Mastigocladopsis repens PCC 10914: one gene and its partner. The protein of the gene in region 1 binds, or shares a complex with, the protein of each later gene. Links are inferred from orthologs where the notes say so. Each region holds a gene or a part of one and is shown in the gene's direction. Other genes may lie near its edges.

Evidence for each region. Proteins that work in one complex are often made in the same cells at the same time.
Region 2: the proteins of uvrB (region 1) and pcrA are in contact, whole or in part, in a crystal structure (PDB 7EGT), measured with the Thermus thermophilus proteins. The link is inferred for Mastigocladopsis repens PCC 10914 from one-to-one orthologs. Residues at the interface, in WP_096411307.1 of Thermus thermophilus: Glu23, Leu25, Arg26, Asp27, Gly28, Glu29, Arg30, Phe31, Arg55, Glu326, Asp327, Phe328, Glu379, Ser382, Gln383, His398, Gly400, Arg401; in WP_096412145.1 of Thermus thermophilus: His654, Arg656, Phe657, Gln666, Asp668, Glu669, Lys680, Arg681, Leu682, Ser683, Lys685, Tyr686, Ala687.

What each region holds. Positions count from the first base shown.
Region 1 is NZ_JH992901.1:2,097,946-2,102,393, reverse strand. Bases 1,149-4,137 are described here. They hold uvrB (excinuclease ABC subunit UvrB), read left to right. Parts: upstream 1,149-1,635; coding sequence 1,636-3,639; downstream 3,640-4,137. Other genes in these bases: MAS10914_RS0111445 (hypothetical protein), read left to right, coding at 3,843-4,028; MAS10914_RS0111455 (hypothetical protein), read right to left, coding at 1,149-1,359. Outside these bases: MAS10914_RS0111465 (hypothetical protein), read right to left, coding at 1-127; MAS10914_RS0111460 (CsbD family protein), read right to left, coding at 433-615; more of MAS10914_RS0111455, read right to left, coding at 934-1,148; MAS10914_RS0111440 (hypothetical protein), read left to right, coding at 4,276-4,448. UniProt on the Escherichia coli protein: The UvrABC repair system catalyzes the recognition and processing of DNA lesions. A damage recognition complex composed of 2 UvrA and 2 UvrB subunits scans DNA for abnormalities.
Region 2 is NZ_JH992901.1:2,845,989-2,849,855, reverse strand. What follows is about bases 102-3,149. They hold pcrA (DNA helicase PcrA), read left to right. Parts: upstream 102-478; coding sequence 479-2,821; downstream 2,822-3,149. Other genes in these bases: MAS10914_RS0114860 (hypothetical protein), read left to right, coding at 150-341. Also shown: MAS10914_RS0114865 (sensor histidine kinase), read left to right, coding at 1-52; MAS10914_RS0114850 (class I SAM-dependent methyltransferase), read right to left, coding at 3,200-3,814. UniProt on the Escherichia coli protein: A helicase with DNA-dependent ATPase activity. Unwinds DNA duplexes with 3'-5' polarity. Translocates on single-stranded DNA with 3'-5' polarity. Initiates unwinding more efficiently from a nicked substrate than double-stranded DNA.

The sequences.
Region 1 (4,448 bases):
TAACTGGTGGGTTGGTTGTGCGGTTAGCTTGTGTTGCGGTACCACCACTACAAGCAGTAGTTAATGTTAGGACTAAAATCAAGACACATGTTGCCAAGATCTTACGGCTCTGCTGAAGCAGACTCATGTTTATTACCTCCAAAAAATACTTTAAAAACCTACTTAAATAGAAGGTTTATTTAGGTTAATTAAGCCTATATTGTGTAAATGTTTAGGTAAGTGATTTAGTAAGGACATTCTTTACTTTAGCAATTTGCATTTAATTGTGAAGTCCTGTGTTAAAAAACAAAGTCCGCGTAAGCGGACTTGATTGAACCCGCGCTTTTATAATACGCGTTTACATTAGCTGCTAATTTTAACTAACCTTTAGGTATTTTTTTAAAGAAATTCCCCTGTAACAAATACCTAAAATTTCAGCAGCAAGACCCAATTCTAGTCAAGCTTTTTCTTGACGTTATCTTTTACGTCTTCAATACCGTGACGAACTTCGCTTTCAGCTTGCTTTGCTTGACCTTCAGTTTTATCTTCTGGATCGCCAGTGATATTTCCTGCTGCTTCTTGAGCTTTACCTTCAATGTTTTTAGCAGTAGCTTTTGCACGATCTTCTAAGCTCATTTTGACCTCCCTATTTCTCGGAATTTTCTTTCAAAGTCAATTTATAACTTTGAAATTCTTTGTTATCACTCATACAACTTAGCTTAATATTTTTGCTAGAGCCTTCCACCTCAAGGTATATTAGTCGCCTATGCTAAAAGAGTGAGAAGAAATCGCTCATAACGACTTCCTTCCCGCTATTTAATTATTTAAAAATGCTGAGTCGAAGCGCGATCGCTAATATGCATTACGGACAATTCATAACGCATCCTACTTTTTCATAAAAAAAACCGGTTGTAGATAACCGGGTTGATTAATGTTATTTGTAAAACTTTTTGTCTAATCAAGAAAACCCATCAGACCTTCAGAATCGTCGATAACATTGGATGCAACTGGGCGATTGCCCATGATAGAGTATGTTTCAGAAATGACGAGATCACTTGAAGCGATTGGACGATCTCCAGACACATGAATAGTGTCAACAACGTGGAATGTGTTTGCAGTAATGGGACGCATACCCATGACATTCTGAGTTTCTACAACTTGTAAATGACTGGAGGTGACTGGACGTATCCCAGCGATCGCTAGTGTATCACTGACTTCCAGTTTACTTGGCGATTCTAACGGCACGGGCTGTTCACCATTTTGCTCAACCTTATCGGTTTTCATTTTTTGACCCTGATTATTTTCCACTGTCTTTTCTCCCTTGTGCTTCAAACTCTTTTGCCGAGGACTCATTGCTTTACCAGAGCTGCTTACGCTCATATCCTCTTACCTCAAGGTATTGTTAATTAATTTTACAATATTCTGGTAAAGTTAAATTTTTCCTTAATATTCAAGTTGAATTTTCAATAAAGCTTATATAGAGTTGAGTATAATGGTCTTTGAAAGTTTTAGATATATAAAAAACTTTTGTAAAGTTTAATAAATAAATATTGCCAATGTAGATCAGGTGCAATGGGAATAAATCATTCCCAACTGTGTAGCACACCTAGTTATCGCATTCGCTACCATAAAATATGGTACTTCCAGTGAAATTGTATGACAAAATTTTGTCTTCAAGCTCCCTTTCAACCAACAGGTGATCAGCCACAAGCGATCGCCCAACTTGTTGCGAGTGTAAATATTGGTCATCAGTACCAAACTTTACTGGGAGCTACGGGAACCGGGAAGACTTTTACTATAGCATCAGTGATTGAAAAAGTAGGGAAACCGACTCTAGTCCTGGCTCATAACAAAACTCTCGCTGCACAACTTTGTAATGAGTTACGAGACTTCTTTCCTCATAATGCAGTTGAGTATTTCGTCAGCTACTACGATTACTATCAGCCGGAAGCATATATTCCTGTCACCGATACATATATAGAAAAAACCGCTTCGATTAACGATGAAATTGATATGTTGCGACACTCAGCGACGCGATCGCTCTTTGAACGGCGCGATGTTATCGTTGTTGCATCTATTAGTTGCATCTACGGTTTGGGTATTCCCTCAGAATACCTTAAAGCTGCCATTCCCTTTCAAGTAGGGATGGAGGTAAACCAACGGGAAATACTGAAAGATTTGGTATCAGTTCAGTATGGTCGCAATGATGTAGAATTGGGTCGTGGACGTTTTCGCGTCCGGGGTGATGTGTTGGAAATTGGTCCAGCGTATGAAGACCGAATTATCCGCGTGGAGTTTTTTGGTGATGAAATTGACGCGATTCGCTACGTTGACCCTGTGACAGGTGAAATCATCAAGAGTGTGGAAGCGGTGAATGTTTACCCCGCACGTCACTTCGTCACTCCAGAAGAAAGGCTAGAGGTGGCTTGTGATGATATAGCAGCAGAACTCAAAGAGCGAAAAGCACAATTAGAAGAAGCTGGGAAATTACTTGAAGCACAACGCATAGACCAACGGACACGCTATGATTTGGAAATGTTACGCGAGGTGGGTTATTGCAACGGCGTGGAAAACTATTCTCGCCACCTCGCAGGACGCTATGCAGGCGAACCACCGGAGTGTTTGATTGATTATTTTCCCAAAGATTGGCTGTTGGTCATAGACGAATCTCACGTGACCGTACCGCAAATACGCGGGATGTATAACGGCGACCAAGCACGGAAAAAAGTGTTAATTGAGCATGGATTTCGTCTTCCCAGTGCGGCTGATAACCGTCCATTGAAGGCAGAGGAATTTTGGACAAAGGCAAATCAGTGTATTTTCGTTTCCGCAACCCCAGGAAATTGGGAACTCGAAGTTTCTGAAGGTCATGTGGCGGAACAAATCATTAGACCAACTGGAGTCATTGACCCAGAAATCATTGTACGTCCTACAGAAGGGCAAATTGATGATTTGTTAGGCGAAATTAAAGACCGAGTTGACCGCCAAGAGCGTGTGCTTATTACAACACTCACCAAGCGCATGGCAGAAGATTTAACCGAATATCTGCAAGACAATAGTATTCGGGTGAGATATCTGCATTCCGAGATTAATTCGATTGAGCGAATCGAGATTTTACAGGATTTGCGCGATGGGAACTTTGATGTGTTAGTTGGCGTGAACTTGCTGCGCGAAGGGTTAGATTTACCGGAAGTTTCTCTCGTGGCGATTTTGGATGCTGATAAAGAAGGCTTTTTGCGTGCAGAACGTTCTCTGATTCAAACGATTGGGAGAGCAGCGCGTCATGTGCGGGGACAAGCAATTATGTATGCTGATAACCTAACAAATAGTATGATTAAAGCCATGGAAGAAACCGAGAGGCGTCGCAACATTCAAACGGCTTACAACCGGATGCACGGAATTACACCGCAACCGATTGTGAAGAAGAAATCGAGTAATGCGATTTTGTCTTTCTTAGAAGTGTCGCGGCGATTAAATGCAACTGAGTTAGATACAGTTGACCAACACATAGATGAATTGCCTTTGGAAGAGATTCCAGGGTTGATTACCCAACTGGAAGCGCAGATGAAAGAAGCAGCGAAAAAACTGGAGTTTGAGGAGGCGGCGAAATTGCGCGATCGCATTAAGCATCTGCGGGATAAATTGGTGGGACGCTCATAAGCTTTTCCATAATATGTGCGTTATATTCGTCCGGTTTTGTCCCAAGTTTGTCACGCTTTGTTGACTAAGTATAAGAGGATGTTTTAAAAGTGTTAGGCGACTAGAAGTCGCTCAGGTGAGTAAGAAATTAAACTTTACAAACATCCTCTAAGGAACCAGGGTTAAACACCCTGTATAAACTAGATACTTCAAGGAGAAAACTCATGAATACGACTCCTGACAAGAAAGATTTGCAACTCGGCGTGAAGACCGAGACCACCACAACATGGCTTGATTGTATTGTGGAAGAACTCGACGAGGCTGCCCAAGCTGCTGTCGTTGGTGGAGGAGGTTCATGGAAAAAATCTGACTACTACTACCCCGGCGATGAGCCTCAAACTTTCGGCTAACCTTCTATCCAGAAACACTCCTGTTGACTTAAGTGTCAACTTGTGAAGCGCTCGTGTCTAGTGATAGGCGCGACGCTTTTTGTCAGAAGGTATTTTCACAGAGTGATCGCGTGTTTGTTTCACAATTCCCCCATCTATAAACTGACCTTTCTAAAAGGATTTACTTAATTAAAATGATATATTTCAAAATGAAGGTCTTGAAACTATTAATAATAAAGAGAGAAAACGTAAATTATTATGAAACACTATGAGTACAGATACCTCTTTTAACAGCAGCGAAGAACCCCACATCTCTCAGCACATACAGAGCTTACAAGAACTGCACCGAGAAGAAATGGAAAGCGTCATTGGGGCGCTGGCACATATTACCAACCTTTCGCCTGAGCAGATTAAACCTCATGTGGACAGTATGCTCAAGCA
Region 2 (3,867 bases), 750 kb from region 1 along the record:
CGGAGTAGGATCAATTTTTACCGTTCGCCTTCCACTTATAGTTAGGGAATAAGTTGCTAGGCATTATTTATACAGGGATAACTGGTCTGCATCCCATGCCACAATAGGGACTGCAATTTGTTTGTTGCCAATAGCCAGGAGTGAAGCTTGTGAATCGACCCCCTAACCTTGGTGTCACTATTTTCTTGTATATTGCTGGTATTCTGCTGGTGATTTTAGCTATAGTTCTTTTACTACAAGCTTTTGGAGTGTTGAAGAACATTCCCAAAGAAGTCATTTGGGCTTTAGTGCTGTTGTCAGTTGGTTCGGGTATTCTGGCAGGTATTCGCAGTCGAAGGTAATTCTTGTCAACTTTTTGCATTCCTCATTGATTGATGGAGTTTCGTTAGGATAGTGTAGCCTAAGCATTAGCTACCTTGTCTGTACTGACTCTATTTAAAGCTAAGCGATACCAGCCTCCTAAGAACTCCTCACGCCCATGACAACAACCACTGACTTCCTCAGTCACCTCAACCCCAGTCAACGCCGCGCTGTTGAACATTACTGCGGTCCCCTGCTCGTTGTTGCTGGTGCGGGTTCCGGCAAAACACGAGCGCTGACTTATCGCATTGCTAACCTCATTTTGCAACACCGTGTTGATCCAGAAAACATCCTGGCGGTGACTTTCACCAACAAAGCCGCACGGGAGATGAAAGAACGTATTCAGAAGTTATTTGCCGAACACTTGGCAATGACTCAATACAATGAGCGGTTTGATTTGTTGCCAGAATACGACCAAACCAAGCTCAAGTCGAAAGTATGGAAAACCTTTATCAAAGATATGTGGTGCGGTACTTTTCACAGTTTATTTTCTCGCATTCTCCGCTTTGATATCGAAAAATACCAAGACGAAAAAGGACGCCAGTGGACGCGGAATTTTTCCATCTTTGACGAGTCCGACGCCCAAAGCGTTGTCAAAGAAATTGTCACTAAACAGCTTAACTTAGACGACAAAAAGTTTGAACCTCGTTCTGTCCGTTACGCTATCAGTAACGCTAAAAACCAAGGTTTATCACCCAAAGAATTTGAGAGGGAGCAACCCAATTATCGCGGAAGGGTGATTGCAGAAGTTTACAATTACTATCAAAGCCGACTCGCAGAAAACAACGCCCTCGATTTTGATGACCTCATCCTCGTTCCTGTGAGATTGTTCCAGCAAAACGAGCAGGTTTTGGGTTATTGGCACAACAAGTTTCGCCATATCCTGGTAGATGAATATCAGGATACCAACCGCACTCAGTACAATCTCATCAACCTGTTAGCCACAAATGGTGAAACTAAAAAGAGTGAATGGGACTGGACAGACCGTTCAGTTTTGGTGGTGGGTGATGCTGATCAATCAATTTATTCATTTAGAATGGCTGATTTTACCATCTTGTTGGACTTTCAGCAAGACTTTGGCGACGGCTTACCGGATGAAGATACGCGCACAATGGTCAAGCTGGAGGAAAACTATCGTTCCTGCGAAAATATTCTGCAAGCAGCAAACCAACTGATTGAAAACAACACCCAACGTATTGATAAAATCCTCAAGGCAACAAGAGGTGCAGGTGAGGAGATTTATTGTTACAAAGCAGACGATGAAATTGCCGAAGCAGATTTTGTCATCAACCAAATTCGCACTTTAGAAAATCAGCATCCAGAGTTGAATTGGGGTAGTTTTGCCGTATTATACCGTACGAATGCCCAATCTCGACCTTTGGAAGAGTTATTAGTTCGTAGTAATATTCCTTACACAGTAGTTGGCGGCGTGAAGTTTTACGATCGCAAAGAAATTAAAGATATAGTGGCTTACTTGCGGGCGATCGCCAACCCAGCCGATACACTGAGTTTAACGCGAGTCATAAATACTCCCCGGCGCGGGATTGGTAAAGCGACCATCGATGCATTGAATAATGCCGCTAGAGAATTAGGCACAACTCTGTGGGAAATCATAAGTGATGAAACATCAGTAAATACATTAGCAGGACGTTCTGCGAAAGCTGTCAATAGCTTTGCCCAGATGATTCGTAACTTGCAAGAACAAATGGAGACGGTTCCAGTTTCTGAACTTGTGCAAGGGGTGTTGGAAGACTCTGGATACATCAAAGACTTGCAAACACAGAGTACGGATGAAGCAGAAGACAGGTTGCAAAACGTCCAAGAATTATTCAACGCGGTGCTGCAATTTGAAGAGGAAAATGATGATGTTACCCTGCAAGCCTTCCTTGCCAGTACTGCACTTAGTTCCGATTTGGATAACTTAAAAGAAGGACAAACAGCAGTTTCACTGTTAACCTTACACGCTTCCAAGGGGTTGGAGTTTCCTGTTGTGTTTTTGGTAGGAATGGAACAAGGGCTATTTCCCAACTACCGTTCAATGAACGATCCAGCAGCTTTGGAAGAAGAACGCCGCCTGTGCTACGTAGGAATTACTCGCGCCCAAGAACGGCTGTATTTAACCCATGCCCGCGAACGCCGCCTTTACGGGACTCGGGAACCAGCCATGCGATCGCAATTTCTTGACGAATTACCCGAAGAATTATTAATGACTCGACATAGAAACACTGTTGCTTACACGAAAGGTGCTGGTGGTAGTTCGTCGCAACGTACAACCCAACGCAAACAAGGAACTGCTGAGAGTTGGCAAGTAGGCGAAAAAGTTCTGCACAAAATTTTTGGCGTTGGAGAAATCACTCACATTTTTGGAGCAGGAAATAAAGTTTCTCTAGCGATTAAATTTGACAGTTTGGGTCAAAAAATTATTGATCCAAGGGTTGCACAGTTGCAACGAGTGGAGTGAAAATTTTCAGTTTATAGAGATGCGCCATGGCTGGTCTCTACAATTATTTTATCTAATAGACTTCTTGCACTCAATCCGGTTTAAAGATATTTAGAACCACAGATGCACACAGATAAACACAGATAATTTATCTGTGTGCATCTGGAGGACACTGCGTTGCGGAGAGCAGCGCCGTGCGGGGGTTCCCCCCGTTGAGGCGACTGCGGAGGGTTCCCCCCGTTGTAAGCCCTTCGGGCACGCTACGCGTTGGCGCAGCCTGTCCGCAGGACTTACGCGCAGCGTCTGCGCAGGAGATAGCAAGTGTCCGTTGTTTATCTGTGGTTTTTTTGATAAACATTGACTGCATGCAAGAGGTTTAACACCGTTTTGGGTTATCAGTTATGTTTTTACCGCCACTCCTTTATAGAAATAGCCCATAATTGCTGGTAAGTTTTCAGCCTGAAACTGTTCGACTGTGACTTGGTTGAACTGGTTTTCAACCAAGCGTTTGATATCGCGATTGAAATGACAACCATCAGCAATGACTTTTTGCACTGGAGTTAAACGATTTTGCCAAACTTGAACTTTAGGATTATCGCTCAATCCATGTTCAATAAAAAAGAATCGCCCTCCTGGTTTGAGCACCCGATAAATCTCCTGCAAAGCTTGCTGGACATTGGCAATGCTACATAATGTCCAAGTACTAACGACACTATCAAAGCTTTGATCTGCAAAGGGTAAGTTTTCGCCATTCAGGACGTGATTTTCTACAGTCAAATCCGAAGCCTCAATGCGTTTCAATGCCAGGGCATTCATCCCAGGATTAGCATCAACTGTCGTGAGCTTTTGAATATGTTTAGGATAGTAAGGCAAATTTAATCCTGTCCCAAAACCAATTTCTAACGTTTCCCCTGTCACCTGTGCCAAAACTTTCTGACGGTAGCGGGATAGGCTTGCATCAGACATCGACCAATCCAGTAAGCGAGGCAGAACGAATTGGGAGTAGAGATTCATAGGGTTGTCACTAACCTTTAAATATTTGGAGTCGGAAAGAGCACTTCATACCC